2 regions of the Streptomyces sp. NPDC091271 genome follow, and region 2 is predicted to be linked to the other one. Evidence: riboswitches for the same ligand, from Rfam matches in the RefSeq annotation. Region 2 holds a riboswitch; the other holds the start of a gene.

Region 1 (14,087 bases), on a different contig from region 2:
TTCTGCAGCACACGGGGCACGCTAGTGCCGCGGTACGCCCCGTCGCATCGGGCCAGGGGACCAGCCGGGTCCTAGGACCACCGCCCCAGGGGCGCCGATTTGCGTTCGGCAAATAGAGGGAGTCCCCGGAGGCGCCTCGGAAGGCCTTTACCATATGTTGTGACTTGAGTCACAGAGAGCAATATTTGTTGACCCTGTGTACCGGGTGCACAGCTCACTGTGATTCAGTGGCCGTGACAGTGCAACAAGTACGTCGATATGAAACCTGGAGTTGCTGTCGAGGTCTCAGGGAGTGCGAGCAATGGAGGCCGAGTCGGAGCCGTACGTCCGCCTTGCGACCATGCGGCAGTTGCACCAGGCCGTCGCTGATCTCAATACGGCGCGGAGCCTGGCGGACACGCTGCAGTCCGTGGCCGACGGCATCGTCACCGGTCTCGGTTACGAGCTGGGCTGCGTGAACCTCGTACGCCCCGACGGCGATCTCGTGGTCGCCGCCTTCGCCGGCAACAGCGCCGCGGAAGCCCTGATCACCGGCCGTGTCGGCTCCCGTGAGTCCTGGGAGCGCAGGCTGTCGATGGGCGAGGCCTGGGACGAGCTCCGGTTCATACCCCACACCGAGGGCTGGGTGCTCCTCGACGACGACGTACCGCAGTGGCACACCGAGGGGCCCGAGCCCCGCTTCGAGGACGAGTGGCACCCCCTGGACCGCCTCTACGCCCCCATGTACGCCTCCGGCGGAGGTCTGGACCTCCTGGGGGTCATATCGGTCGACAGGCCGCGCAACGGCCGCCGCCCCGGCGCCTGGGGCCGTGAGGCCCTCCAGATGTACGCCTCCCAGGCGGCCATTGCGATCAGTAACGCTCGCCTTCGAGCAAACATGCAGCGCGCACTGGTCAGGCTCGAGCGTGAACAGCAGGCGCTCCGCGCAAGCGAGGAATCCTTCCGCCAGGCGTTCGAGTACGCCCCCAGTGGCATGGCCATCGCCGAGATGGGCGGCGACCAGCACGGCAGGCTGCTGCGCACCAATGACGCGCTCTGCCGGCTCCTGGGACGCCCCGCGTCCGTCCTGCGCCGTTACTCCTTCGCCGACCTCGTCCACCCCGAGGACATCGGCACCCTGCTCCGCACGTCCGCCGAGGGAGGGCGGGCGGAGCTGCGGCTCGGGCGCAGGGACGGCACGTATCTCTGGGTCTCGCTGCGCAACTCCGTCGTCGCCGACACCACCGACGGGCCGCGCTTCCTGCTCACCCATGTCGAGGACATCGAGGAGCGCAAGCGCAACGAGCTGAATCTCGCGCACCGCGCGTCGCACGACGCGCTCACCGGTCTGCCCAACAGTGCCGAGCTGCGCTCCCGGCTCGGCGCGCGGCTGTGTGAGAGGCCTCACTCGGTCACCTCCAGCGCGATCGAGGCGCTGGACGCGGCCTACGGCGACGTCGAGAGCGCGGCGCACGGTTACCGGGCGGACGGTTACGAGGGGGAGGTCGCCCCGGGGGTCGGCCCCTACGACCACCATGTGCACATCGAGGCGCCCGACCCGGACCGCGACGACGGCACCAAGGGGCTCGCGGTGCTCTTCTGCGACCTGGACGGCTTCAAGTCCATCAACGACCGCTTCGGGCATCACGCGGGTGACGCGGTTCTCATCGAGGTCGCCCGGCGGCTGACGACCTGCGTACGGGACGGTGACACGGTCGCGCGGCTCGGGGGTGACGAATTCGTCGTCCTCGCGGACGGTCTCGGGGCCGCAGATGCCGCGGATCTGGCCGTACGCTTGCGTAACGCCATCATTCCGCCCATCCGGGTGGACGGCCGGGCAGTCAGGGTCGGGGCGAGTTTCGGTATCGGCTGGGCCGAGTGCGGCATGACCGAGGAAGAGGTCCTGCACTCCGCCGACCAGCGGATGTATGTGGAAAAGCGGTCCCGATCGAAGGTTCACCGCAGAGCCGGCTGACGTTCACGCCCTGGCTGTCCCCGTACACCGCCCGGTTTTCCGGGGGACCGAGAGCAATTCGACGCGTGCTCCGTTCGGGGTAGGCTCGGCCGGTCGGCGACGGCTGGCGACATGGTGAGGAGTGACCCAGGGATGACGGCCGGAAACAACGGCGCGAGCAAGCCCGAGGACGACGATCCGTTCGGCTATCTGTACGAGGACGGACGGGCGGCAGGCGCACAGCCGCCCGGGCAGGGTGGATACGGCTACCCGGGTCCGGCCGCGCAGCCCGGCGTGCCCAGAACGTCTTACAACCAGGTGCGGACGGTCGGTGAGCGCCAGTACGGGCAGGTACCGCCGCAGCAGGCGTACGGCCAGCAGCCTCCGCCGCAGTACGGCCAGCAGCCCCAGTACGGCCAGCCGAACCCGCAGTACGCGGCGCCGGAGACCTACCCCGGCGGTGCGGTGACCGCGCAGCACGGGTCGGTGCCCGGCGGGAACGGCGGTCCCGGCCGTGGGGGCCCCAACACCAAGGCGCTGCTGATCGCGGCCGTCGCGGTGGTCGCGGTCGTGCTCATCGGCATCGGTGCGGCGCTGATGACCGGCGACGACAGCGACGGCAAGAAGGACGAGGCCGGATCGTCGGCGGGTCCGGCCGACGAGGTCGAGGACTCCCCGAAGCCGGAGAAGTCCGCGAAGCCGTCCAAGGAGCCCGTCGACCTGCCCGAGCAGGACGCGGCGACGCTGACGCTCGGCGGTACGGCCTCGCTGGACAACACGGTCAAGGGCGCCAAGAGCGCCAACGGCCAGTACATCAGCCTCAACGAGGTCGGCCGGTCGGCGACCTGGACGGTCGACGTGCCCCGGAGCGGTGCGTACACGCTGTTCGTGACGTACGGCGTGCCGGGCAAGGACGCCAAGACGTCCCTGACCGTCAACGACGAGGCGCCCCGGTCCATCAACATGACGAACTTCGCGCACGCCGCGGAGGGTGACCTGGAGAAGGGCTGGACCAGGACGTTCGCGTACGTGCAGCTCGACAAGGGGTCGAACACCCTGATGCTGTCGTGCAACGAGGGCGACTCGTGCGACGCCAACCTCGACCAGCTCTCGCTGAAGTCGGGTCACGTCAAGGACTGATCCGCCGCTCAGAAAATCGCACCACCGTCGTCCCGGTCATCGCCCAGCGAGCCGGGACGCGGTCGTTCCCGGGGACCTCTCAGGCGGCCGCCGCGTCCTGTTCGACGGTGACGCGGGCCAGCAGGTCCTCGTAGGCGGCGCGGTCGAAATCGCCGGCCGCCGGCGCCAGCACGGTCGCCGTGGACAGGGCCACCGCGCGCGTCAGCCGGTCCTGCCAGCCGAGCCCTTCGGCGAGGGCGGACAGCAGTCCGGCCACGGCGGAGTCGCCCGCGCCCGTCGGGTTGCCCCGTACGGCGGTCGGCGGTGCGGCCCGCCAGACGCCGTCGGGGGTGACGGCGAGGAGCCCGTCCGCGCCCAGCGACGCGACGACGCTGTGCGCGCCCCGGCGGCGGGCGTCGCGGGTGGCACGCAGGGGTTCGCGGGAGCCGGTGAGCCGGGCGAGCTCGTCGGCGTTCGGCTTGACGAGGTCGGGGCGGGCGGCGATACCGCGGCGCAGGGGTTCGCCGTCGGTGTCCAGTAGCACGGGTACGCCGGCCGTGCGGGCGAGCCGCACGAGTTCCGCGTACGCGCCGACGTGGATGCCGGGGGGCAGGCTGCCGCAGAGGGCGACGGCCGCGGCGCCGGGGAGCAGTTCTCCGAACGTGCCGAGGAAGGCCGCCCACTCGCCGGCGCCGATGTGCGGGCCCGGCTCGTTGAGCTGGGTGGTGTCACCGCTGGAGCGGTCGACGACGGCGAGGGTGCGGCGGGTGTTCCCCGAGACGGTGACGAGGGCGTCGGTGGGGCGGTGGGGGAGTGCGCCGAGGAGTTCGCGCAGGACCGCTCCGGTGGCGCCGCCGGCGAAGCCGGTCACCACGGTCTCGTGGCCGAGGGCGGAGAGCACCCGGGCCACGTTGACGCCCTTGCCGCCGGGGCGCTCGGTCACCTCGTCGACACGGTGGCTGGTGTGCGGGACGAGTGCGGGGACGGCGTAGGTCAGGTCGAGTGCCGTGTTCAGCGTGACGGTCAGTATCACCTGTACCGGCCCCCGGTTCCTTGATCGTCCCTGTCCACGCGCCGTCTCCCCGGCGGCGCCGTCCCTGATGATCATGCCAAAGAGGCGGCGGCCGTCCCAGGTCCGCGGGACAACCGCCGTCTCTTCGTTACGTGTTCAACCGCCCGTCGGCCGGCCCGGACGGTCAGCCGACCGAGGGCTCCAGGATCCACTCGCCCCGGCGCATGACGCCCTTGAGCGCGAAGTCCGCGTCCAGGACCACCAGGTCGGCGTCCTTGCCCGGTTCCAGCGAGCCGACCTTGTCGTACAGGCCGAGGAGCCGGGCCGGGTTGGCGGAGATGGACCGGACGACGTCCTCGACGGGGATCCGGTCGATGGTCACGGACCTGCGGAACGCGGTGTCCAGGGTGAGGGTGGAGCCCGCGATGGAACCGCCCTCCACCAGGCGTGCGACGCCGTCCTTGACCTCGACGGCGAGTGGTCCGAGCTCGTAGAAGCCATCGCCCCCACCGGCCGCGTCCATGGCGTCGGTGATCAGCGCGACCCGGCCGGCGCCCGCGTGGTGGTAGGCGAGCTCCAGGGCGGCGGGGTGCAGATGCGTGCCGTCGTTGATCAGCTCGACGGTGACCCGCTCGTCCTCCAGCAGCGCCGCGACCGGGCCGGGGGCGCGGTGGCCGATGGCGGGCATGGCGTTGAAGAGGTGCGTGGCGACGGTGGCGCCCGCGTCGATCGCCTCGACGGTCTGCTCGTACGTCGCGTCCGTGTGGCCGACGGCGGCGATCACCCCGTGCTCGGCGAGCAGCCGTACGGACTCGATGCCGCCGGGGAGCTCGGTGGCGAGGGTGACCATCCTGGCGCTCCCGCGCGCCGCGTCGAGCAGCTTGCGGACCTCTGCGGGGTCGGGGTCGCGGAGGAGGCCCTCGCTGTGGGCGCCCTTGCGGCACGGGGAGATGAAGGGGCCCTCGAAGTGGATTCCGGCGAGCTCGCCCTGCTCGACCAGTTCGGAGAGCATGCCGGCCTGCCGGGCCAGGAAGTCCATCTCGCCGGTGACGGTCGAGGCGACGACGGTCGTCGTGCCGCGTGCGCGGTGCGCCCGCACCGCGGTCAGGGCGTCCTCGGCGGTGCCGGTGGCGAAGGACGCGCCGCCGCCGCCGTGGTTGTGGATGTCCACGAATCCGGGGACCACCCAGTGGCCCGAGAGGTCGACGGTCCGGGTGTCCTCCCGCGTGCTGCCGGCGATCCGGGTGCCCTCGATGATCACCCGGCCGTTCTCGACGGTGCCGGTGGGAAGCACCACCCGGGCACCTGCGAGAACCGTGCTGTCTGCGCGTCCGGCCATCAGGCGGAAACCTCCGTGGAGAGTAGATCCCAGGCGAGCAGCCCTGCGCCCAGGCATCCGGCGGTGTCCCCGAGGGCCGCCGGGACGATGTGAGGCAGCTTCTGGAACGTGACCCGTTCCTCGACAGCCGCACGCAGTGGTGTGAACAAGGTTTCCCCTGCCTCGGCAAGACCGCCACCGATGATGAGCGTGCGGGGGTCCAGCAGGGTGAGTGCGGTGACCAGCCCCGCGGCCAGCGCGTCGACGGCGTCCCGCCACACGCGCAGGGCCGCCGGGTCGCCCGAGGCCACGGCCTTCGCGCAGTCCGCGGCGTCCGCGTCGGGGTCTCCGGACGCGGCGGCCCAGGCCCTGGACACGGCGGCGGCCGAGGCGAGGGTCTCCAGGCAGCCGCGTTGGCCGCAGCCGCAGTCGGGGCCGTCCGGGCGGACCACGATGTGGCCGATCTCACCGGCGTAACCGTGGGCGCCCGCCTCGATGGTGCCCGCGATGCCGATGGCGCCGGCGATTCCGGTGCCCAGCGGCACGAACAGGAAGCGGTCCGCTCCCTGGCCGGCACCGATCCGTCCTTCGGCGAGGCCTCCGGTCCGGACGTCGTGGCCGAGCGCGACGGGTATGCCGCCGAGCCGTTCGCCGAGCAGCTTGCGCAGGGGCACGTCGCGCCAGCCCAGGTTCGCGGCGTAGACGGCGATCCCGCGTTCCGCGTCGACGATGCCGGGCACGGCGACCCCGGCGGCGACGGCGCCCTCGCCGAAGTGCTCCTCGCCGTACGCGCGAAGGTCCTCGGCGAAGCCGAGGATCGTCTCCACGACGGCCTCGGCGCCGCGGTCCCTGCCGGTGGCCCGGCGCGCCTCGTGGAGCAGGGTGCCGTCGGCCCCGACCAGAGCGGCCTTCATTCCTGTGCCGCCCACATCGAGGGCGATGACGTGTCTCACGGAAGACAGTTTCGCCCGCCGACCCCTAAAAGGTCTAGTCCACTATCGTGGTTTGTTGAGCACCCATACAAAACGGTCCTGCTAGATTGCCGAATCGATACGCAGGTGGTGTAGACCTCCGTGCGGTCGTGAGGCAGTATCGCGGGTTCGCCGTCGGGAGCGGCGGTGTCCGCGTCGACCAATGTAGGGATGGGCAAGGCTGTGCAGCGGCGCTATGTGGGTCTGACCGCGGTGGTGGCCGCATTCGGGATGACGGCGACGTTGTCGGGGTGCGGTTCGGACACCGGGGGCGGCGATGTCACCCTGCGGCTGGTCGCGGCCGACTACGGCACGAATGCGGAGAACAGCTCCCAGAAGTACTGGGACGACGTCGCCGGGAAGTTCGAGAAGGCCAACCCCGACATCGACGTCGAGGTCAGCGTCTACTCCTGGAAGGACGTCGACCGCAAGGTCGCCGAGATGGTGAAGGCAGGCGAGGCCCCCGACATCGCGCAGATCGGGGCGTACGCCGACTACGCCAAGGCGGACAAGCTCTACGCTGCCGACGAGATGATCGCCATCCGCACCGGGTCCAACTTCCTGCCCTCGCTCACCGACGCGGGCGAGGTCGACAACACTCTGTACGGCCTTCCGTTCGTGGCCAGCACCCGGCTCCTCTTCTACAACAAGGGCCTCTTCGCCAAGGCGGGCCTCGGGGCCCCGCAGACCTGGGACGACATCCAGAGAGACGCCGCCGCGCTCAAGCAGCGCGGTGTGACCTACCCCTTCGCCCTGCCGCTCGGCCAGGAGGAGTCCCAGGCCGAGACCCTGATGTGGCTGCTCAGCGGGGGCGGGGGCTACACGGACGAGGTCGGCAACTACAACATCGACTCCCAGGCCAACATAGAGACCTTCAAGTGGCTGAAGAACGACCTCGTGGGGAAGGGCCTCACCGGCCCCGTCGCCCCGGGGAAGCTCGACCGGGCGAAGGCCTTCGACGCGTTCACCAAGGGTGACGTCGGCATGCTCAACGGCCACCCGACGCTGATGCAGGAGGCCGAGAAGCAGGGCGTCGAGGTCGGCATGGTCCCGCTGCCCGGGGTCGAGGGGCCGAGCAAGGGCTCGATGGGCGTGGCCGACTGGATGATGGGCTTCAAGCAGAACGGCCACCGGGCGGAGATCGGCAAGTTCCTCGACTTCGCCTACACGGACGAGAACGTCCTCGCCTTCGCCGACCAGTACGACCTGCTGCCCGTGACCGGTACCGCGTCCGCCGCGATGGAGACGGACAGCAAGCACAAGCAGCTGCGCGAGTTCCTGTCGGCGCTGCCGAACTCGCAGCTGTACCCGTTCGGCAAGACGTCGTGGGCGCAGGCCAGCGAAAGCATCAAGGAGAAGATCGGCTCGGCGGTCGAGCCCGGCGGCAGCCCGGAGAGCGTGCTGGTGGAGATCGCGTCCCAGGCCCGGCAGGCGGAGAGTGCCGAATAGGTAGGTTGGTTCATATGACCGGCCCTCCCGCTGACGACGCGGACTCCGCTGCCCCGCTCTCCGACCAGGAGCGCGCGGTGCTGGCCCTGGAACGGCGCTCCTGGCCGGGCCCCGGCGCGAAGGAGCGGGCGATCCGGGAAGACCTGGGGATCTCGCCGGTCCGCTACTACCAGCTGCTCAACGCGCTCCTGGAGGACCGACGGGCGCTGGAGGCGGACCCGGTGACGGTGAACCGGCTGCGGCGGGTCCGGGACGCGAGGCGGGGGCGGCGCTGAGCCCCGGCCCTCCCGGGGCTCCGCCCGCTGAGCCCCGGCCCTCCCGGGGCTCCGTCCCCGACCCCGCGCCTCAAACGCCGGCGGGGCTGGGTTTTGCCCCGGTGAGCCTCAGGGATGACGGCGGGCCGGGCTTTGCCCCGGTGAGGCGCAGGGATGGCGGCTGGGCTGGGTTTTGTTCTGCTCACCGCTACGCTCGGGCCATGGGCAATTCGGCACACCCCATCCCGACCCCGTCCACCCAGGCCGGCCGCGAAGGCCTCGCCGCACTCCTGGCCCGGCCCGCCCGTGCGGTCGTCGCGCTGGACTTCGACGGCACGCTCGCCGACATCGTCCCGGACCCGGAGCGGTCCCGGGCGCACCCCGATGTCGTCCCGGCCCTCTCCGCGCTCGCTCCCCAGGTCGCCGCCGTCGCCGTGATCACCGGCCGCCCGGCCGACACCGCCGTACGGTACGGAGGCTTCGCGGGGGCGCCGGGCCTGGACCACCTCGTCGTCCTGGGGCACTACGGCGCCGAGCGCTGGGACGCCGCCACCGCCACCGTCCACGCCCCTCCGCCGGACCCCGGCGTCGCGGCTGCTCTGGCGGAGCTCCCCGCCGTGCTGGAGGAGGCCGGTGGGGACGACGGCACCTGGATCGAGGAGAAGGGCCGCGCGGTCGCCGTGCACACCCGCCGTGCCGCCGACCCGCAGGCCGCCTTCGAGGCCCTGCGCACTCCGCTGGGCAGCCTGGCCGCGCGTCACAACCTGGTCGTCGAACCCGGCCGCCTCGTCCTGGAGTTGCGCCCGCCGGGCATGGACAAGGGCGTGGCACTGGAGGAGTACGTGAAGGAGACCGGCGCCGAGACGGTGCTCTACGCCGGTGACGACCTCGGCGACCTCGCCGCGTACGCCGCCGTGGAGAAGCTCCGCACCCGGGGCATCAAGGGTCTGCTGGTGTGCAGCGGCACCGAGGTCCCCGAACTCGCGGACCGCGCCGACTTGTTGCTTCCGGGCCCGGCGGCGGTCGCGGAACTGCTCCGCTCCATCGCCGGGCGCGTCACGCAGTCCTAGGGTCTTCAGGCCCGCAGCGCGTCGAGCTGGTCCAGGAACCACTGCTGCGGTGGCAGGGCGGTCGCGGCGGCGGCCAGGCGCTTCGAGCGGGCGCCGCGCTCGTCGGGGTCCATCGTGAGCCCCTCGTGCAGCGCCGCCGCCGTGGCCGAGACGTCGTACGGGTTGACCACGATCGCGTCCTCGCCCAGCTCCTCGTACGCCCCCGCCTCGCGGGAGAGCACCAGCGCGCAGCCGTGGTCCGAGACGACCGGGACCTCCTTGGCGACCAGGTTCATGCCGTCACGGATCGGGTTGACCAGGGCCACGTCCGCCAGCCGGTACGCGGCCAGGGAGCGGGCGAAGTCGTCGTCGACATGGAGCAGGACCGGGGTCCAGCCCTCCGTGCCGTACTCCGCGTTGATCGCGTCGGCGACCCGCTGGACCTCCGCCGTGTAGTCGCGGTAGACCGTGAGGTCCTGCCGGGAGGGGTAGGCGAAGGCGATGTGCACCACGCGCTCGCGCCATTCGGGGCGCTCCTCCAGCAGCGCACGGTAGGCGTGCAGGCCGCGCACGATGTTCTTGGAGAGCTCCGTGCGGTCCACCCGCACGATCGTGCGCCGGTCCGCGCCGACCTGTTCCCGCAGGATCTCCATGCGGTCGTCCACGTCCGCCTCGTGGGAGCGGCGGCGCAGGAAGTCCCCGTCGGCGCCCAGCCCGTGCACCCCGATCCGGGTGCGGCCGGTGCCCCCCAGGACCTCCGTGCAGCAGCTGATGAAGGCGTCCGCCCAGCGGCGGGTGAGGAACGCGGCGCGGTCGGCGCCCAGGATGCCGTTGAGCAGCTGCTCGCCGATGTCGTCGGGAAGCAGCCGGAAGTAGTCGACGGGCGCCCAGGGGGTGTGCGAGAAGTGCCCGATCCGCAGGTCGGGCCGGAGCTCGCGCAGGAGGCCGGGGACCAGCGAGAGGTGGTAGTCCTGCACCAGGACCGCCGCACCCTCGCCCGCCTCCTCGGCGAGCGCCTCGGCGAAGGCCTGGTTGTACGCCTCGAAGGAGGCCCACTGGCGGCGGAACTCCGCGTCGAAGACGGGCTCCAGCGGCGTCTGGTAGATCATGTGGTGGACGAACCAGAGCACGGAGTTCGCGATGCCGTTGTACGCGTCGGCGTGGACCCCGGCGTCGATGTCGAGCATCCGGACCCCGGGCTCGGAGACACCGCGCCGGACCGCCTCGCGGTCGCCGTCGCTGAGGGCGGCGCAGACCCACAGCTTGTCGTCGACGGCGCTGAGGCCGGAGACGAGCCCGCCCCCGCCCCGCTTCGAGTCGAGCGTGCCGTCCTCCCGCCGTGTGTACGACACCGGACCGCGGTTGGACGCGACGAGGACCTGGGCAGCGTGCTCGGAGACCATGTCCCGAACCTAGCCCGTTCGGGAAGCCGCCAAACGTGAAGTGTGTGCGGAGCCGGGCGGGAGGAACCGTTACGCCGCGTTCCGCGAGGCGTACTCCGCGATCTCCCGTATCGGGGGGCGTTCCTCGGTGTCCACCGCATGGGTGTGCGGGACGAATCCGTCGGGCCCCCGCTCGAACTGGGTGATCTCGGGGCGTACGAGGGCTCCCCGGGAGAGCCGCAGCTGCGCCGTGCGGTAGATCGTGGCCGCCATCCGGCCGAGGGCCTGGCCGTCCTGGTGGCGGTGTTTGCGTATGCCGACGTCGACCTGGGCCAGCGCGTCGAGGCCGACCGTGTGCAGCGCGTCGACGAGCAGGCCCAGCTCCACTCCGTAACCGACGGGGAAGGGGAGCTGCTCCAGCAGGGAGCGCCGCACCGCGTACTCGCCGCCCAGCGGCTGGACGAAGCCGGCCAGGCGGGGCCAGTGCAGATTGAGCAGCGGGCGGGCCACCAGTTCGGTCACCCGGCCGCCCTGGCCTGCGGCGTCGCCCAGTGGCCGGTCGTACATGGCCTTCACGAACTGCACCGAGGGGTCGGTCAGCAGCGGGCCGACGATCCCGGAGACGAAGTCGGCGGAGAAGTCCTTGAGGTCCGCGTCGACGAAGCAGACGATCTCCCCGCTGGTCACCAGCAGTGATCGCCACAGCACCTCGCCCTTGCCGGGGAGGGCGGGGATCCGGGGGAGTATCGCGTCCCGGTGCACGACCCGGGCGCCGGCCAGCCGCGCCGCGTCGGCGGTGGCGTCGGTGGATCCGGAGTCGATCACCACCAGTTCGTCGACGAGCTGGACCTTCTCCATCAGCTCGCGCCGGATCTCCGCGACGATCGCGCCGACCGTCGCCTCCTCGTTCAGCGCGGGCAGGACGACGCTCACGCGCGAGCGGTGCGGATCCCTCGCCCGCGCGGCCGTGAGCCGGTCCAGCGGGCGGTCGGCAGCAGACCAGGAACGCCTGGTCAGCCAGCGTTCCACCTCTTCCAGCACGGTCGATACTCCCTGTATGTGATCCATCTCGCGGTTCGGACGACTATCTCAATCGTCCGGTGCTTCGGTTACAGTCTTGAACAACGCGGATGACCCTCGCATGTCGGGGTCGGTCCGCGAATAAACGCCCGGATCCATGGTCCGGTGCCATAGCGCTCATCCAGAGGGACTGAGGGAACGGCCCGTTGAAGTCCCGGCAACCCTCCTGCCGACCGCGAGGTCACGGTGGGGAAGGTGCCAATTCCGTCTTGTGGCGAAATACGTCGCAAGGAAGATGAGGAGAAAGGGCCTCCGCCATCATGGCCGTGCAGACAGTTGCAGCCGACACCAATACCTCCGCAGTGGACCTCGGTCCCGCCGCGGCACTTTCCTGCCGCGAATGCGGCGAGCGTTTCGAGCTCGGCCCCATTTTCGCCTGTGCGTCCTGTTTCGGGCCGCTCGAAGTGGCGTACGACCTGCCGAGCGGCTCCCCCGAAGAGCTGAAGAAGCGCATCGCCGAGGGTCCGAACAACATCTGGCGCTACGCGCCGCTGCTGCCGGTCCCCGCCGATGTCGCGGACAAGCCCAACATCAACCCCGGTTTCACCAAGCTGGTCAAGGCCGACAACCTCGCCCGCGAGCTGGGCGTGACCGGTGGTCTGTACGTCAAGGACGACTCCGGCAATCCGACGCACTCCTTCAAGGACCGTGTCGTCGCCATCGCCGTCGAGGCCGCCCGCGCCTTCGGGTTCACCACCCTCTCCTGCTCCTCCACCGGCAACCTCGCCGGTGCGGTGGGTGCCGCCGCCGCCCGCGCCGGCTTCCGCTCCTGCGTGTTCATCCCGCACGACCTGGAGCAGGGCAAGGTCGTCATGGCCGCGGTGTACGGCGGCGAGCTGGTCGGCATCGAGGGCAATTACGACGACGTCAACCGCTTCTGCTCGGAGCTCATCGGTGACCCGCTCGGCGAGGGCTGGGGCTTCGTCAACGTCAACCTCCGGCCGTACTACGGTGAGGGCTCCAAGACCCTGGCGTACGAGATCTGTGAGCAGCTCGGCTGGCAGCTGCCCGACCAGCTCGTCATCCCGATCGCGTCCGGCTCGCAGCTCACGAAGATCGACAAGGGGCTGCAGGAGCTGATCAAGCTCGGCCTCGTCGAGGACAAGCCGTACAAGATCTTCGGTGCCCAGGCCGAGGGCTGTTCCCCGGTCTCCACCGCCTTCAAGGCCGGCCACGACGTGGTGCGTCCGCAGAAGCCGAACACCATCGCCAAGTCCCTGGCGATCGGCAACCCGGCCGACGGCCCCTACGTCCTGGACATCGCCCGGCGCACCGGCGGCGCCGTGGAGGACGTGAACGACGAGCAGGTCGTCGACGCGATCAAGCTGCTGGCCCGCACCGAGGGCATCTTCGCGGAGACCGCGGGCGGGGTGACGGTCGGTGTGACGAAGAAGCTGATCGACGCCGGCCTGCTCGACCCGTCCCTCACCACCGTCGTCCTGAACACCGGCGACGGACTGAAGACGCTCGACGCGGTCGCCCCCACGACCGGCCTGTCGGCGACGATCAGGCCCAGCCTGGACGCGTTCCGCGACGCCGGCCTCGCTGCCGCCGCCAACTGACCACCCGAGAGACCGAGGAAGGCACCCACATGAGCGTCAAGGTCCGTATCCCCACCATCCTCCGCACCTACACGGGCGGTCAGGCCGAGGTCCCGGCCGAGGGTGCGACCCTCTCCGAGGTCATCGCGTCCCTGGAGCAGAACCACCCGGGCATCGGCGCCCGTGTCCTGGACGACCAGGGCAAGCTGCGCCGCTTCGTCAACGTGTACGTCAACGACGACGACGTGCGCTTCGAGGGCGGTCTGGACGCGAAGACCCCGGACGGCGCGGGCGTCTCGATCATCCCGGCCGTCGCCGGAGGCTGATCCCCCCATACGGTCACGGGCCCGATCGGCGGCCCGACCGCACAGCGTGAGCACCATGGCCCCCTCCGCGAGAGAAGCGGAGGGGGCCATTCTGCATGGTTGAGCACGGTACAGTTGGGGAAGTCCCCGCAGCTGCCCATGCCGCCCGCATATGAGAATGCGCCCGGCCGCGACAAGAAGCAGCCAAAGTAAGTGAACGCCTTGTGGCATAAGTCGCCTTTGTCAGGCCCGACTTGCCCTGGAATCTTGTGAATCCCCCCATTGCGTGCGGTCACCTGTGCCCAGAATTCTCGTCCGATTGACCTGTTGCAGAGGGCAGTTGGGCAGATACATTCGGCCGCGGTCGACGCGTTCCGGCGCACGCCACCCTCTCCTGTCGGAGGGTGAGTTCTGACCCGGGCCCGCGAAGTGCGGTGCTCGTGCAAGGGCCAGTAATAGGGGAGTTAGGCATGGCTCAGGGCACCGTCAAGTGGTTCAACGCGGAGAAGGGGTACGGCTTCATCGCGGTCGACGGTGGTGCGGATGTTTTCGTCCACTACAGCGCGATCCAGATGGACGGGTACCGCACCCTCGAAGAGGGTCAGCGAGTTGAATTCGAGATCTCGCAGGGCCAGAAGGGGCCGCAGGCGGACATGGTCAAGCTCGCCGTCGGC
Region 2 (14,087 bases):
CACCGTCACCGTGCCGCCCACGGGTACCTCTCCGATCACCTTTGCGAGTTCGATCACCGGAATCGGGCAGCGCCGGCCCAGCGCGTCGACCACGAGCGAGGCCCGTGGCGCCGGGGAGGGGGCCGCCGAGGCGGGAGCCCCGAGCCTCTCCCGCACCTCGGCGACCACCCCGGGCAGTACGTCGAGGAAGCCGCCGACCTCTTCCTCCGTCGTGCCGGGCGGAAGCGACACCCGGACGTTCCCCTCCGTGAGCACCCCCATCGCCTTGAGGACATGGCTGGGCGTCAGGGTGCTGCTCGTGCAGGACGATCCGGACGAGACGGAGAATCCGGCCCGGTCGAGCTCGTGGAGCAGTGTCTCTCCGTCGACATAGAGACAGGAGAAGGTGACCAGATGCGGCAGCCGCCGCACCGGATCGCCGACCACCTCCACATCGGGCACCAGGGCCGCCACCGAGGCCCGGATCCGGTCCACGAGGGCGCGCAGCCGGGCTCCCTCGGCCTCGGCCTCCGCGCGCACCGCCCGCAGCGAGGCCGCGGCCGCCACGACGGCCGGGATGTTCTCGAAGCCGGCCGCCCGGCCCGACTCCCGTTCGTCGGCCGGGCCCTGGGGCGCGAACCTGACCCCCTTGCGCACGGCCAGCAGCCCGACCCCGGCCGGCCCGCCCCACTTGTGGGCGCTCGCGGCCAGCAGTGACCAGCCGCCGGGCACCGGCCCCCAGCCCAGCGACTGCGCGGCGTCCACCAGCAGCGGCACGCCCGCCTCGGCACAGAGCTCGGCGGCCTCGGCCACCGGCTGTTCGGTCCCCACCTCGTGGTTGGCGGACTGCAGGCAGGCCAGCGCGGTGTCCGGGCGAAGGGCCCGGCCGTACGCCGACGGGTCGACCGCGCCGGTCCGGTCCACCGGCACCTCGGTGAAGGATCCCCCCGCCGCTTCGAGGGCCGTGGCCGAGTGGAGTACCGAGGAGTGCTCGACGGCGGAGAGCACCAGATGGCGGCCGACACGCCGACGCCCGGAAAGCGCGCCGGCGACCGCCGAGTGCACCGCCCGGGTGCCGGACGAGGTGAAGACGAGCTCGTCCGGACGGCAGCCGACCGCCTCCGCCGCCGTCTCCCTGGCCGCGTCCAGCAGCATCGCGGCCCGCCGCCCCTCACGGTAGAGCCGGGCGGGATCGGCCCAGCCCTCGTCCAGCGAGGCATGCAGCGCCTGGCGGGCGACGGGGTGCAGGGGGGCGGAGGAAGCCGCGTCGAAGTAGGGCACACCGTCACGCTAGCCCGCGCAGGTGCGTGACCAGGTGACCGGCCACCTTCGCGGCAGGGAGAGGGGGCGTCAGATGGCGGCCGGAGGCTCGCATTCCACCCCTTCGGGGTGTCGTGCGGCGCGTTGGGCACCCTCCCCGCGCGACCCCAAATAGCGTCCAGTAGGGTTTGGTCCGCATAAACATCCAAACCCCTGCCCGCGTCAGGGCCGGCGACCGACCAAGTGAGACGGCCGCGCCGACCGTGCGGGCGAGACTCTCGGGAAGGCGCTACGTGAGTCCCAACGGCTCCGACCGCTCGTCGCGGCGCCCGATGCGGCGGAAGCTGCCGCAGGTGCTGACTGCGGGCCTGGTCCTGGCGACGGCCTCCGGTTGTTCATACAACTGGGAGGATTTCCCCCGCCTCGGTTTGCCCACCCCGGTAACGGAAGAGGCCCCTCGGATCCTCTCCCTCTGGCAGGGCTCGTGGGCGGCAGCGCTCGCCACGGGCGTCCTTGTCTGGGGGCTGATCCTGTGGAGCGTCATCTTCCACCGGCGAAGCAGGACCAAGGTGGAGGTACCTCAGCAGACCAGGTACAACATGCCTATCGAGGCGCTGTACACAGTGGTCCCCCTCATCATCGTCTCGGTGTTCTTCTACTTCACCGCGCGCGATGAATCGAAGCTCCTCGAGCTCAGCCCGAAGCCGGCCCACACGATCAACGTGGTCGGCTACCAGTGGAGCTGGGGCTTCAACTACATCGAGAACGTGGAGGGCGAGCCCTCCACCGGCGGCAAGATCTCCAAGGAGCTCGACGCCATCCCCGACAAGTTCCAGAAGGACTTCCCCGCGAACGCCAACGGCGTCTACGACGTGGGTGTCCCTGGTACGCGTAACCCGCAGAACGGCAACCCGGGTCCGACCCTGTGGCTGCCGAAGGGCGAGAAGGTCCGTTTCATCCTGACTTCGCGTGACGTCATCCACTCCTTCTGGGTGGTGCCGTTCCTCATGAAGCAGGACGTCATTCCGGGCCACACCAACTCCTTCGAGGTCACGCCGAAGAAGGAGGGCACCTACATGGGTAAGTGCGCCGAGCTCTGCGGCGTCGATCACTCCCGGATGCTCTTCAACGTCAAGATCGTCTCTCCGGAGCGTTACCAGCAGCACCTCAAGGAGCTGGCGGAGAAGGGTCAGACGGGCTACGTGCCGTCAGGCATCGAGCAGACGGACCCGGCCAGGAATGCGGAGACGAACAAACTGTGAGCATCCTCAACGAATCCCAGGGTGCCGCGGCAGCAGACGACTCTTTCGAGGACGAGCTGCCGGTGCGGCGCAATCAGCCGGGGGCTGTCGTCATCAAGTGGCTGACCACCACTGACCACAAGACGATCGGCACGATGTACCTGGTCACATCGTTCGCGTTCTTCTGCATCGGTGGCCTCCTGGCGCTCTTCATGCGCGCCGAGCTGGCCCGTCCGGGTACGCAGATCATGTCGAACGAGCAGTTCAACCAGGCGTTCACGATGCACGGCACGATCATGCTGCTGATGTTCGCGACGCCGCTGTTCGCAGGGTTCGCGAACTGGATCATGCCGCTGCAGATCGGCGCGCCCGACGTGGCGTTCCCGCGGCTGAACATGTTCGCGTACTGGCTGTACCTCTTCGGCTCGCTGATCGCCGTGGCCGGCTTCCTCACCCCGCAGGGTGCGGCCGACTTCGGCTGGTTCGCCTACTCCCCGCTGTCGGACGCCGTCCGCTCGCCGGGCGTCGGTGCCGACATGTGGATCATGGGTCTGGCCTTCTCCGGCTTCGGCACGATCCTCGGCTCGGTCAACTTCATCACCACGATCATCTGCATGCGCGCCCCCGGCATGACGATGTTCCGCATGCCGATCTTCACCTGGAACGTCCTGCTGACCGGTGTCCTGGTCCTGCTGGCCTTCCCGGTCCTCGCCGCCGCGCTCTTCGCGCTGGAGGTCGACCGTAAATTCGGCGCACATGTCTTCGACGCGGCCAATGGTGGCGCATTGCTATGGCAACACCTCTTCTGGTTCTTCGGCCATCCAGAGGTGTACATCATCGCGCTACCATTCTTCGGAATCATTTCCGAAATCATTCCGGTATTCAGCCGCAAGCCGATGTTCGGCTACGTCGGTCTGATCGCGGCGACGATCTCCATCGCCGGCCTCTCGGTGACGGTGTGGGCGCACCACATGTACGTGACGGGCGGCGTGCTGTTGCCGTTCTTCTCCTTCATGACATTCCTCATCGCGGTGCCGACCGGTGTGAAGTTCTTCAACTGGATCGGCACGATGTGGAAGGGGTCGTTGTCCTTCGAGACACCGATGCTCTGGTCCGTCGGCTTCCTGATCACCTTCGCCTTCGGTGGTCTGACCGGCGTGATCCTGGCCTCGCCGCCGCTGGACTTCCACGTCTCCGACTCGTACTTCGTCGTCGCGCACTTCCACTACGTCGTCTTCGGCACCGTGGTCTTCGCGATGTTCGCCGGGTTCCACTTCTGGTGGCCGAAGTTCACCGGCAAGATGCTGGACGAGCGGCTCGGGAAGATGACCTTCTGGACGCTGTTCATCGGCTTCCACGGCACCTTCCTGGTGCAGCACTGGCTCGGTGCCGAGGGCATGCCGCGTCGCTACGCGGACTACCTCGCAGCCGACGGCTTCACCGCCCTGAACACGATCTCGACGATCTCCTCGTTCGTGCTCGGACTGTCGATGCTTCCGTTCATGTACAACGTCTGGAAGACCGCCAAGTACGGCAAGAAGATCGAGGTCGACGACCCCTGGGGCTACGGCCGTTCGCTCGAATGGGCGACGTCCTGCCCGCCCCCGAGGCACAACTTCCTCAGCCTGCCGAGGATCCGTTCCGAATCCCCGGCGTTCGACCTGCACCACCCGGAGATCGCGGCACTCGAGCAGCTCGATCACCTGTCCGAGGGTGACAAGGTCCTCGTCGGTGGCAAGGAGGACGGCAAGTGAAGATCCAGGGCAAGCTCTTCATCTGGCTGAGCGTCTTCATGCTGGCCATGGCCGTCACGTACGGCGTCTGGTCCAAGGAGCCGGTCGGTACCACCGCGCTGGTCCTGGCCTTCGGGCTGACCATCATGATCGGCTTCTACCTGGCCTTCACGGCCAACAGGGTCGACGCGATGGCCCAGGACAACAAGGAGGCCGACGTCGCGGACGAGGCCGGTGACGTGGGCTTCTTCTCGCCGCACAGCTGGCAGCCGCTCTCGCTGGCCATCGGCGGAGCGTTCCTGTTCATGGCCGTCGTCTTCGGCTGGTGGCTGGCCTACTTCTCGGCCCCGCTGCTCCTGATCGGCCTCTTCGGCTGGGTCTTCGAGTACTACCGGGGAGAGAACCGCACCCAGTAGGACACGCCCTCACAGGACGCGTCGCACCCGTACGGGGGCCCGGCCCGCTCAGCAATGAGCGGGCCGGGCCCCCGTTTGCAGTCACTGAACGCGCTGGATCGGATGAATCTTCTTAGCGTGGGTTCATGAACCACACGCCGCGCATCCGCACCGTAGTGAGCTGCACTCTGCTGGTCGTGACCCTGGTAGCGGGTGCGACCGCCTGTGGCGAGCCCGATGGTCATCCGCTGTCGCTGAAGCCGTACGACGCCGCCGACCTGGTCTCCTTCAACGGCCCCTCCGAGAACGAGAAGGCCGACCCCGACAAGCCCCTCGAAGTCACCGTCAAGGACGACGACGCGAAGATCACGGACGTGACGGCCGTCGACAGGGAGGGCCGCCACCTGGCGGGCGAACTCGACGCCGACGGGAAGCGGTGGCACTCCACCACCTCGCTCGCGGCCGGCACCCGATACACCGTCAAGGTCTCCACCGAGAACGGCGACGGCGCCCCTGGCAGCCGTACGTACGGTTTCGGCACGACCTCGGCCAAGAAGTTCCTGAAGGTGGCCTTCGGCCCACAGGCGGGCACCTACGGCGTCGGACAGCCCCTCACAGCGGAACTCAGCGCTCCGGTCACCGACAAGGCCTCCAGGGCCACCGTGGAACGCGGGCTGCAGGTCCGCTCCACCCCCGCCGTCACGGGCGCCTGGTACTGGGTCGACGCCAAGACCCTGCACTACCGGCCCAAGGAGTACTGGCCCGCCGACGCCACCATCGACGTCCGCAGCAACCTCAAGGGCATAAAGGTCAGCAACGCCCTCTACGGGGGCGTCGCGAAGCCCCTGAAGCTCACCACCGGCGACCGCATAGAAGCGATCACCGACGCCTCCGACCACTCCATGACCGTGCTGCGCAACGGTGAGGTGATCAACACCCTGCCGGTCACCACGGGCAAGCCGGGCTTCGACACGCGTAACGGCGTCAAGGTGGTGCTGGCCAAGGAGCAGTTCGTACGCATGCGCGGGGAGAGCATCGGCATCGCCGCCGGCTCCTCGGAGTCGTACGACCTGCCCGTCTACTGGGCGACACGCGTCACCTGGAGCGGTGAGTACGTCCACGCGGCGCCCTGGTCGACCGGTTCGCAGGGCAGCGCCAACGTCAGCCACGGCTGCACGGGGATGAGCACCGCCGACGCCCAGTGGTTCTTCGAGACCGTGCGTGAGGGCGACATCGTCAAGGTCGTCGGGAGCGACGGCGAGACGATGACGCCGTTCGACAACGGCTTCGGCGACTGGAACCTGGACTGGGACGCCTGGCGGAAGGGCAGCGCCCTGCACGGGGGCGGCACACCGGACTCGGGCACCGACGTCGAGGCGGCGCGGCTGCGCCCCCAGGTCTGACCCGGCCGGGAGTGCGCCGCGCCCCGGAAGGACACCGCGGAGGGGTTCGGGGCCCCTCCGCCTCAGGCCTCCACGGACAGCCTGTGGCGCAGCAGGGAGGCCAGTGCGTCCGCGAAGTCGACCGGATCCACCGGATGCGTCACAGCGGCGTCCGCACGGCTCCACGTGGCCAGCCAGGCGTCCTGCGGGCGTCCGATCAGCAGCAGGACGGGCGGGCAGTCGAAGATCTCGTCCTTGATCTGCCGGCAGACGCCCATACCGCCCGCCGGCGCCGTCTCGCCGTCCAGCACGCAGACGTCGACACCGCCCCGGTCCAGTGCGCTCAGGACGGCGGGCAGGGTGGCGCACTCCAGGAACTCCACCGGTGGCACGTCCGCCGCAGGCCTCCGACCGGCTGCCAGCCTCACCTGCTCGCGGGTGTTGGCGTCGTCGCTGTAGACCAGGACCGTGGCGGTCGGCTGCATTGTTCCTCCGTGACGTCTGTGTCTTCGGGGCTCTCCGGGCATGAACCGATGGGCGGATCGTACTCCGGCGGACTGCCTGTCAGCACCGGTAAAGACAGCGATTCGATGGGCCGTTCGGTGAGGACACACAGCGCTGACACACCGAACGGCACCCCCCGGAGTGAGGGCGGGATAAGCGACCGACATAATGTCGGTCGTGGCGACAGCAACGACAGTAGAAACCGGGCACGCGCACCCGTCGGTCAATCGGCCGAACCTCACCAGCGTCGGAACCATCATCTGGTTGAGTTCCGAGCTGATGTTCTTCGCGGCCCTCTTCGCGATGTACTTCACCCTGCGATCGGTGATGGGACCCGATCACTGGAAGGAGATGGCTCACCATCTGAACTTCCCGTTCTCGGCGACGAACACCACGATCCTGGTGCTTTCCTCTCTCACCTGCCAGCTCGGCGTATTCGCCGCGGAGCGGGGCGATGTGAAGAAGCTCCGCACCTGGTTCATCATCACGTTCGTGATGGGTGCGATCTTCATCGGAGGCCAGGTCCTCGAGTACACCGAGCTGGTCAAGGAGGCGGGTCTCTCCCTGTCCTCCGACCCGTACGGTTCGGTGTTCTACCTGACGACCGGCTTCCACGGTCTGCATGTGACAGGCGGTCTCATCGCCTTCCTGCTCGTCCTGGGCAGGACATACGCGGCCTCGAGATTCACCCATGAACAGGCCACAGCCGCCATCGTCGTGTCCTACTACTGGCACTTCGTCGATGTCGTCTGGATCGGCCTGTTCGCCACGATCTACATGATCAAGTAACCGGGCTCGCACCCACCCATCATCGACGCAGAAGATCCTGACACCGGGGTAATCCGTGAAAAAGCTCTCCGCACGACGACGCCATCCGCTGGCGGCGGTCGTCGTACTACTCCTCGCGCTGGCGGCTACCGGGGGGCTGTACGCCGCGTTCGCGCCTGCGGGTAAGGCGCAGGCCGACGAAACCGCCCAGTCCCTCGCCATCGACGAGGGCAAGAAGCTCTACTCCGTGGGCTGCGCCAGCTGCCACGGATCCGGCGGTCAGGGCACCACCGACGGGCCGTCCCTCGTGGGCGTCGGCTCCGCCGCCGTCGACTTCCAGGTCGGTACCGGACGCATGCCGGCTCAGCAGCCGGGTGCCCAGGTCCCGAAGAAGAAGGTCATCTACACCCAGGCCGAGATCGACCAGCTCGCGGCGTACGTCGCGTCCCTGGGCGCCGGTCCGATCACGCCGACCGGAAGCCAGGTCGACCCTGCCGGCGCGGACGTGGCCAAGGGTGGTGACCTGTTCCGCACCAACTGCGCGCAGTGTCACAACTTCACCGGCAAGGGCGGCGCGCTGACGAACGGCAAGTACGCCCCGGACCTCGAAGGCGTGAGCCCGAAGCACATCTACGAGGCCATGCAGACCGGCCCGCAGAGCATGCCCTCCTTCCCGGACAGCACGATGCCGGAGCAGGAGAAGAAAGACATCATCGCGTACATCAAGACCGTCAACGGTGATGAGTCGGAGGACCCCGGTGGGCTCTCGCTCGGTGGCCTCGGCCCCGTCAGCGAAGGTCTCTTCGGCTGGATCTTCGGCCTGGGCGGCCTGATCGCCATCGCCGTATGGGTCGCGGCCCACACCGCTAAGGCCAAGAAGTCATGAGTAGCCAACAGATTCCAGAAGAGAACCTGCCGGTAGAGCAGGGCACCGCGCACGGCGCGGTCGAGGGTGCGGGCGACCCGTTCGCCGACCCGGGGCTGCCGGCCCACAAGCCGCGCATCCAGGACATCGACGAACGGGCTGCGAAGCGCTCCGAGCGCGCCGTCGCCTTCATGTTCACGCTGTCCATGCTGGCGACGGTCGGCTTCATCGCCTCCTACGTCATCTTCCCGGTCGACCAGATCGTCTACATCTGGCCGTTCGGCCACGTGAGCGCGCTCAACTTCTCCCTGGGCCTGACCCTGGGCCTGGCGCTCTTCCTCATCGGCGCGGGGGCCGTCCACTGGGCGCGCACCCTGATGTCCGACGTGGAGGTCGCCGACGACCGGCACGCCATCGAGGCGGAGCCCGAGGTCAAGGCCAAGGTCATGGCCGACTTCGCGGCCGGTGCCAAGGAGTCCGCGATCGGGCGGCGGAAGCTGATCCGCAACACCATGTTCGGTGCGCTGGCCCTGGTGCCGCTCTCCGGTGTGGTGCTGCTGCGCGACCTCGGTCCGCTGCCGGAGAAGAAGCTCCGCAAGACCCTGTGGGCCAAGGGCAAGCAGCTCGTCAACATGAACACGATGGAGCCGCTGCGTCCCGAGGACGTCGTCGTCGGTTCGCTGACCTTCGCCATGCCCGAGGGCCTGGAGGAGGACGCGCACGACTTCCAGTCGCAGATCGCCAAGGCCGCCCTGATGATCATCCGCATCGAGCCGGACAACATCAAGGACAAGCGCGAGCGCGAGTGGGCCCACGAGGGAATCGTGGCCTTCTCCAAGATCTGCACCCACGTCGGCTGCCCGATCAGCCTGTACGAGCAGCAGACGCATCACGTGCTCTGCCCGTGCCACCAGTCCACCTTCGACCTCTCCGACGGCGCCCGCGTCATCTTCGGTCCGGCCGGTCACGCCCTTCCGCAGCTGCGGATCGGCGTGAACAGCGAGGGCAACCTCGAGGCGCTCGGTGACTTCGAAGAGCCCGTCGGTCCTGCCTTCTGGGAGCGCGGATGAGTACTGCGACAGACACACAGCGCAAGGCGCCCGCCGGTGAGCGGGTGGCCGACTGGGCGGACGGCCGGCTCGGCATCTACGGCCTGGCCAAGGCCAACATGCGCAAGATCTTCCCGGACCACTGGTCCTTCATGCTCGGTGAGATCTGCCTCTACAGCTTCATCATCATCATCCTCACGGGTGTGTATCTGACGCTGTTCTTCCACCCGAGCATGAACGAGGTCGTCTACCACGGCTCCTACGAGCCGATGCAGGGCATCCGGATGTCCGAGGCCTACGCCTCGACGCTGGACATCAGCTTCGACGTCCGCGGTGGTCTGCTCGTCCGGCAGATCCACCACTGGGCAGCGGTGATCTTCCTCGCCGGCATGTTCGTGCACATGTTCCGGGTGTTCTTCACCGGCGCGTACCGCAAGCCGCGTGAGATCAACTGGCTGTTCGGCTTCCTGCTGTTCGTCCTCGGCATGTTCACCGGGTTCACCGGCTACTCGCTCCCGGACGACCTGCTCTCCGGTACGGGTGTGCGCTTCACGCAGGGCGCGATCCTGTCGATGCCGATCGTGGGCACGTACATCTCGATGTTCCTGTTCGGCGGGGAGTTCCCCGGGACCGACATCATCGCGAGGTTCTACTCGATCCACATCCTGCTGCTGCCCGGCATCATGCTCGGGCTCGTGGTCGGCCACCTCATCCTGGTGTTCTTCCACAAGCACACGCAGTTCGCTGGTCCGGGAAAGACCAACAAGAACGTCGTCGGCATGCCGCTGCTGCCGGTGTACATGGCCAAGGCGGGCGGATTCTTCTTCCTGGTCTTCGGCTTCATCGCGATCATCGCGGCGATCGCCTCGATCAACCCGATCTGGGCGCTCGGCCCCTACCGTCCCGACCAGGTGTCCACGGGTGCCCAGCCGGACTGGTACATGGGCTTCGCCGAAGGCTTCGTCCGTGTCATGCCGGGCTGGGAGATCAACCTCTGGGGCCACACGCTGGTCCTCGGCGTGCTGATCCCGCTGGTCCTCTTCGGTGTGGTCCTCGGGGCACTCGCGATGTATCCGTTCATCGAGTCCTGGATCACCGGGGACAAGCGCGAGCACCACATCCTGGACCGTCCGCGCAACGCCCCGACCCGCACGGGCCTCGGCGTCGCCTGGGTGACGATCTACTTCGTCATGCTGATCGGCGGCGGCAACGACATCTGGGCGACCCACTTCCACCTGTCGCTCAACGCGATCAGCTGGTTCGTACGGATCGCCTTCTTCGTCGGCCCGGTCCTGGCGTTCGTCGTCACCCGGCGGATCTGCCTCGGCCTCCAGCGCCGCGACAAGGAGAAGGTGCTGCACGGGCGCGAGTCCGGCACCATCAAGCGCCTGCCGCACGGTGAATTCGTCGAGATCCACGAGCCGCTCAGCCCCGGCCAGCTGCACACGCTCACCGCGCACGAGCAGTACAAGCCGGTCGAGATCGGCCCGACGGTCGACGAGAACGGTGTCGAGCGCAAGCCGTCGGCGCTGCAGAAGCTCCGGGCCAGGCTCAGCAGGAGCTACTACGGCGAGGACAACCAGATCGCCAAGCCCACCGCCGAGGAGTACAAGGAGATCACCAGCGGCCACGGCCACCACTGATCACCTCAGCTGACCGCCACAGCAGGAGCCCCGTCCATCCGATGGACGGGGCTCTTCGCTGCCCCCGGGCCTGGATAGGGTGGGATGTATCCCTTGTATCGGCTGTGGACCCCCAGGAGCGGACCATGAACGTTGTGACCCCGGACGGCGGCGACAGCGTGGCGGCCCGTACCTGGCCCGGCGTGCTGACCCCCCTGCTGCGCGGTGAGCACCTGGGCGCGGACGACACCGCGTGGGCCATGGACCGCATCATGAGCGGCGAGGCCACGGACGTGCAGATCGCCGGCTTCGCCGTCGCGCTGCGGGCCAAGGGCGAGACCGTGGACGAGGTCACCGGACTCGTCCGCGCCATGTACGAGCACGCCCACACCATCGAGGTGCCCGGCCGCACGGTCGACATCGTGGGCACCGGCGGCGACATGGCCAAGACGGTCAACATCTCCACCATGTCGGCGATCGTCGTCGCGGGGACCGGCGCGAAGGTCGTCAAGCACGGCAACCGGGCGTCCTCCTCGGCGAGCGGGGCGTCCGACGTGCTGGAGAAGCTCGGCGTCAACCTCGAACTGACGCCGCAGCGCGTCGTCGCAGTGGCCGAGGAGGCGGGCATCACCTTCTGCTTCGCCGTGAAGTTCCACCCCGCCCTGCGGTACGCGGCCAGGGCGCGCAAGGAGTTGGGCACACAGACCACCTTCAACATCCTGGGCCCGCTCACCAACCCGGCCCGGGTGCGTTCCCAGGCCATCGGGGTCGCCGACCCGAAGATGGCGCCCATCGTCGCGGGCGTGCTGGCGGACCGGGGGAATTCGGCGCTCGTCTTCCGGGGCGACGACGGCCTCGACGAGCTGACCACCACGGCGACCTCGCGGGTCTGGATCGTCCGCGACGGCACCGTGCGCGAGCAGGCATTCGACCCGCGCGACGTCGGCCTGGACCTGGTCCCCGTCGAGGCGCTGCGCGGCGCGGACTCCTCGTACAACGCGGATGTGGCCCGCCGGCTGCTCGACGGGGAGACCGGCCCCGTACGCGACGCGGTGCTGCTCAACTCGGCTGCCGCACTGGTCGCGCTGGACCCGGGCGAGGGCTCGCTGGACGAGCAGCTCTCGGCCGGGATCGCGCGGGCCGCGCGGTCGATCGACTCGGGTGCGGCCAGGAGCGCGCTGGAGCGCTGGGTGGCGGCCAGCAACGCCTGAGTGCGCACGGTGTGAGCAAGGGCGCAGTCCGGATCGCGGACTGCGCCCTTGCGCGTCACCGTGGGTATGGCAAGATGCTGCGCAGGTCATGAGTGACAGCGACTACGGCCCCGGCCCGCTGTCCGGCAACCCTCCGTCCGTGGCGGGGTGCCCCGGGTGAAGACCAGGCCGCAGGCAGCGAGGTCTGTGGCAAGCGCGGGCCCCTCGGCATCGTTGGATGCCACCCCTTGGGGTCCTGGTCCCAGGGAGTCTTCTGTGAGCAAGCGAATGCGATAGGGCTCCAGCCCTTCTCCGCACACCCTTTTCTTTCCTTCCCCGCGCCGCTGCGTCCTGTCGGACTGCCCGCGTGTGGATCTCGCCTGCCTTTTACGGGAGTTCGCCATGTCTGTCTCCACCGCTGCCGTCGACCAGTCCATTTGTGCCCCGCTGCCGGTTCTGGGTGCCGATGTCACCGTTCCGCTCGTTACCGGCGGAGACGTCACCTACGCCGCCCTCGACTACGCGGCCAGCGCCCCGGCGCTCAAGCGGGTCTGGGACGACGTGGCGGCCTACGCCCCGTACTACGGCAGCGTGCACCGCGGCGCCGGCTACCTCTCGCAGCTCTCCACCGACCTGTTCGAGAACAGCCGCGAGACCGTCGCGGAGTTCCTGGGCTGCCGCGCGGAGGACCAGGTGGTCTTCACCCGCTCGACGACCGACTCCCTCAACCTGCTCGCCGCCGCGCTGCCCGCCGACTGCCAGGTGTTCGTGTTCGAGACCGAGCACCACGCCTCGCTGCTGCCCTGGCGCGACGCCCGGGTGACCTACCTCGACGCCCCGCGCACCCCGGACCAGGCAGTCGCCACGCTGGAGCGGGCGCTGGCGGCCCGGGAGCCCCACGGCCCCGCACTGGTCTGCGTGACCGGCGCGTCCAACGTCACCGGTGAGCTGTGGCCGGTGAAGGAACTGGCCGCCGCCGCCCACGCACACGGGGCGCGGATCGTGCTCGACGCGGCGCAGCTGGCGCCCCACCACCCGGTGGACATCACCGAGCTGGACGTCGACTGGGTCGCCTTCTCCGGGCACAAGCTGTACGCGCCCTTCGGCTCGGGCGTCCTCGCCGGCCGCGCCGACTGGCTGGTGGACGCGGAGCCGTACCTCGCGGGTGGCGGTGCCTCCCGCAAGGTCGCCCGGCGCACCGACGGCGGCGTGGACGTCGAGTGGCACACCACCCCGGCCCGGCACGAGGCGGGATCGCCCAACGTCATCGGCGTCTACTCCATCGCCGCGGCCTGCAAGGCCCTGACCGAGGCCGGATTCGACCGACTGGTCGCCCGGGAGCAGCAGCTGGTGACACGGGTCCGTGAGGGGCTCGCCGACGTCCCCGAGGTGAAGGTGCTCTCGCTCTTCGGCGACGACGCCCCGAGGGTCGGCGTCATCTCCTTCGTGGTCGAGGGGTGGAACAGTTCGCACTTCGCCGCGGCGCTCTCCGCCGAGTACGGCATCGGGGTGCGCGACGGACTGTTCTGCGCTCACCCGCTGGTGCGGACCCTGCTGGGCAGCGAGCCGCAGGAGCCGGGTGAGTGCGGCGCGCCGGAGGCCGCGCCGGGGGAGAGGTCCCTCAACGCCATCCGGGTGAGCTTCGGAGCCGGCACGCCGGACGAGCACATCGAGAGGTTCCTGGGCGCCGTCCGCGAGCTCGTGAGCAAGGGCGCCCGCTGGAGCTACCGCACCGAGGAGGGCCGCTGCGTGCCCGACCGGGGTGCCGCGCAGGTCTGAGCGGGTCCGGACACGGCTCCGGCCGGGGACGGGAGGCTTGTCGCCCCGTCCCCGGCCGGAGCCGTACGCGGTCTCAGGCGTCGAGCCCGATGGCGAAGGCCGCCTCGAGGTCGTGCTGCGAGTAGGTGCGGAAGGCCACATGGGTGTCGGTGCCCTCGACGCCCTGGATCTTGCTGATCCGGCCCGGGATGACATCGGCCAGATCGTCGTGCCGGGCGACCCGGACCATGGCGATCAGGTCGTACGTACCGGTGACCGAGAAGACTTCGCTGACACTGTCCAGCGCGGCGATGGCCTCGGCGATCTCGGGAATCCGGTCC

What was found. A riboswitch is a leader RNA that binds a small molecule or an ion and turns the genes downstream of it on or off. The one in region 2 is predicted to bind S-adenosylmethionine.
Region 1: another riboswitch for S-adenosylmethionine. It lies ahead of thrC (threonine synthase); the one in region 2 lies ahead of ACIQM3_RS23055 (aminotransferase class V-fold PLP-dependent enzyme).

What each region holds. Positions count from the first base shown of each region.
Region 1 covers NZ_JBIVVD010000001.1:142,176-156,262, forward strand. Annotated here, with positions in the region: gene cdgB (diguanylate cyclase CdgB) at 302-1,954, shown strand; gene ACIQM3_RS00770 (carbohydrate-binding protein) at 2,087-3,073, shown strand; gene ACIQM3_RS00775 (1-phosphofructokinase family hexose kinase) at 3,153-4,085, opposite strand; gene nagA (N-acetylglucosamine-6-phosphate deacetylase) at 4,249-5,403, opposite strand; gene ACIQM3_RS00785 (ROK family protein) at 5,403-6,296, opposite strand; gene ACIQM3_RS00790 (ABC transporter substrate-binding protein) at 6,525-7,802, shown strand; gene ACIQM3_RS00795 (DUF3263 domain-containing protein) at 7,817-8,077, shown strand; gene otsB (trehalose-phosphatase) at 8,278-9,126, shown strand; gene ACIQM3_RS00805 (trehalose-6-phosphate synthase) at 9,132-10,508, opposite strand; gene ACIQM3_RS00810 (glucosyl-3-phosphoglycerate synthase) at 10,578-11,528, opposite strand; SAM riboswitch class I at 11,682-11,809, shown strand; gene thrC (threonine synthase) at 11,828-13,129, shown strand; gene ACIQM3_RS00820 (MoaD/ThiS family protein) at 13,159-13,434, shown strand; gene ACIQM3_RS00825 (cold-shock protein) at 13,884-14,087, shown strand, end outside.
Region 2 covers NZ_JBIVVD010000005.1:419,180-433,266, reverse strand. Annotated here, with positions in the region: gene ACIQM3_RS23110 (cysteine desulfurase/sulfurtransferase TusA family protein) at 1-1,260, opposite strand, end outside; gene coxB (cytochrome c oxidase subunit II) at 1,533-2,501, shown strand; gene ctaD (cytochrome c oxidase subunit I) at 2,498-4,234, shown strand; gene ACIQM3_RS23095 (cytochrome c oxidase subunit 4) at 4,231-4,629, shown strand; gene ACIQM3_RS23090 (Ig-like domain-containing protein) at 4,755-6,011, shown strand; gene ACIQM3_RS23085 (hypothetical protein) at 6,074-6,475, opposite strand; gene ACIQM3_RS23080 (heme-copper oxidase subunit III) at 6,663-7,283, shown strand; gene ACIQM3_RS23075 (c-type cytochrome) at 7,339-8,148, shown strand; gene ACIQM3_RS23070 (Rieske 2Fe-2S domain-containing protein) at 8,145-9,197, shown strand; gene ACIQM3_RS23065 (cytochrome bc complex cytochrome b subunit) at 9,194-10,819, shown strand; gene trpD (anthranilate phosphoribosyltransferase) at 10,945-12,009, shown strand; SAM riboswitch class IV at 12,094-12,211, shown strand; gene ACIQM3_RS23055 (aminotransferase class V-fold PLP-dependent enzyme) at 12,391-13,767, shown strand; gene ACIQM3_RS23050 (Lrp/AsnC family transcriptional regulator) at 13,841-14,087, opposite strand, start outside.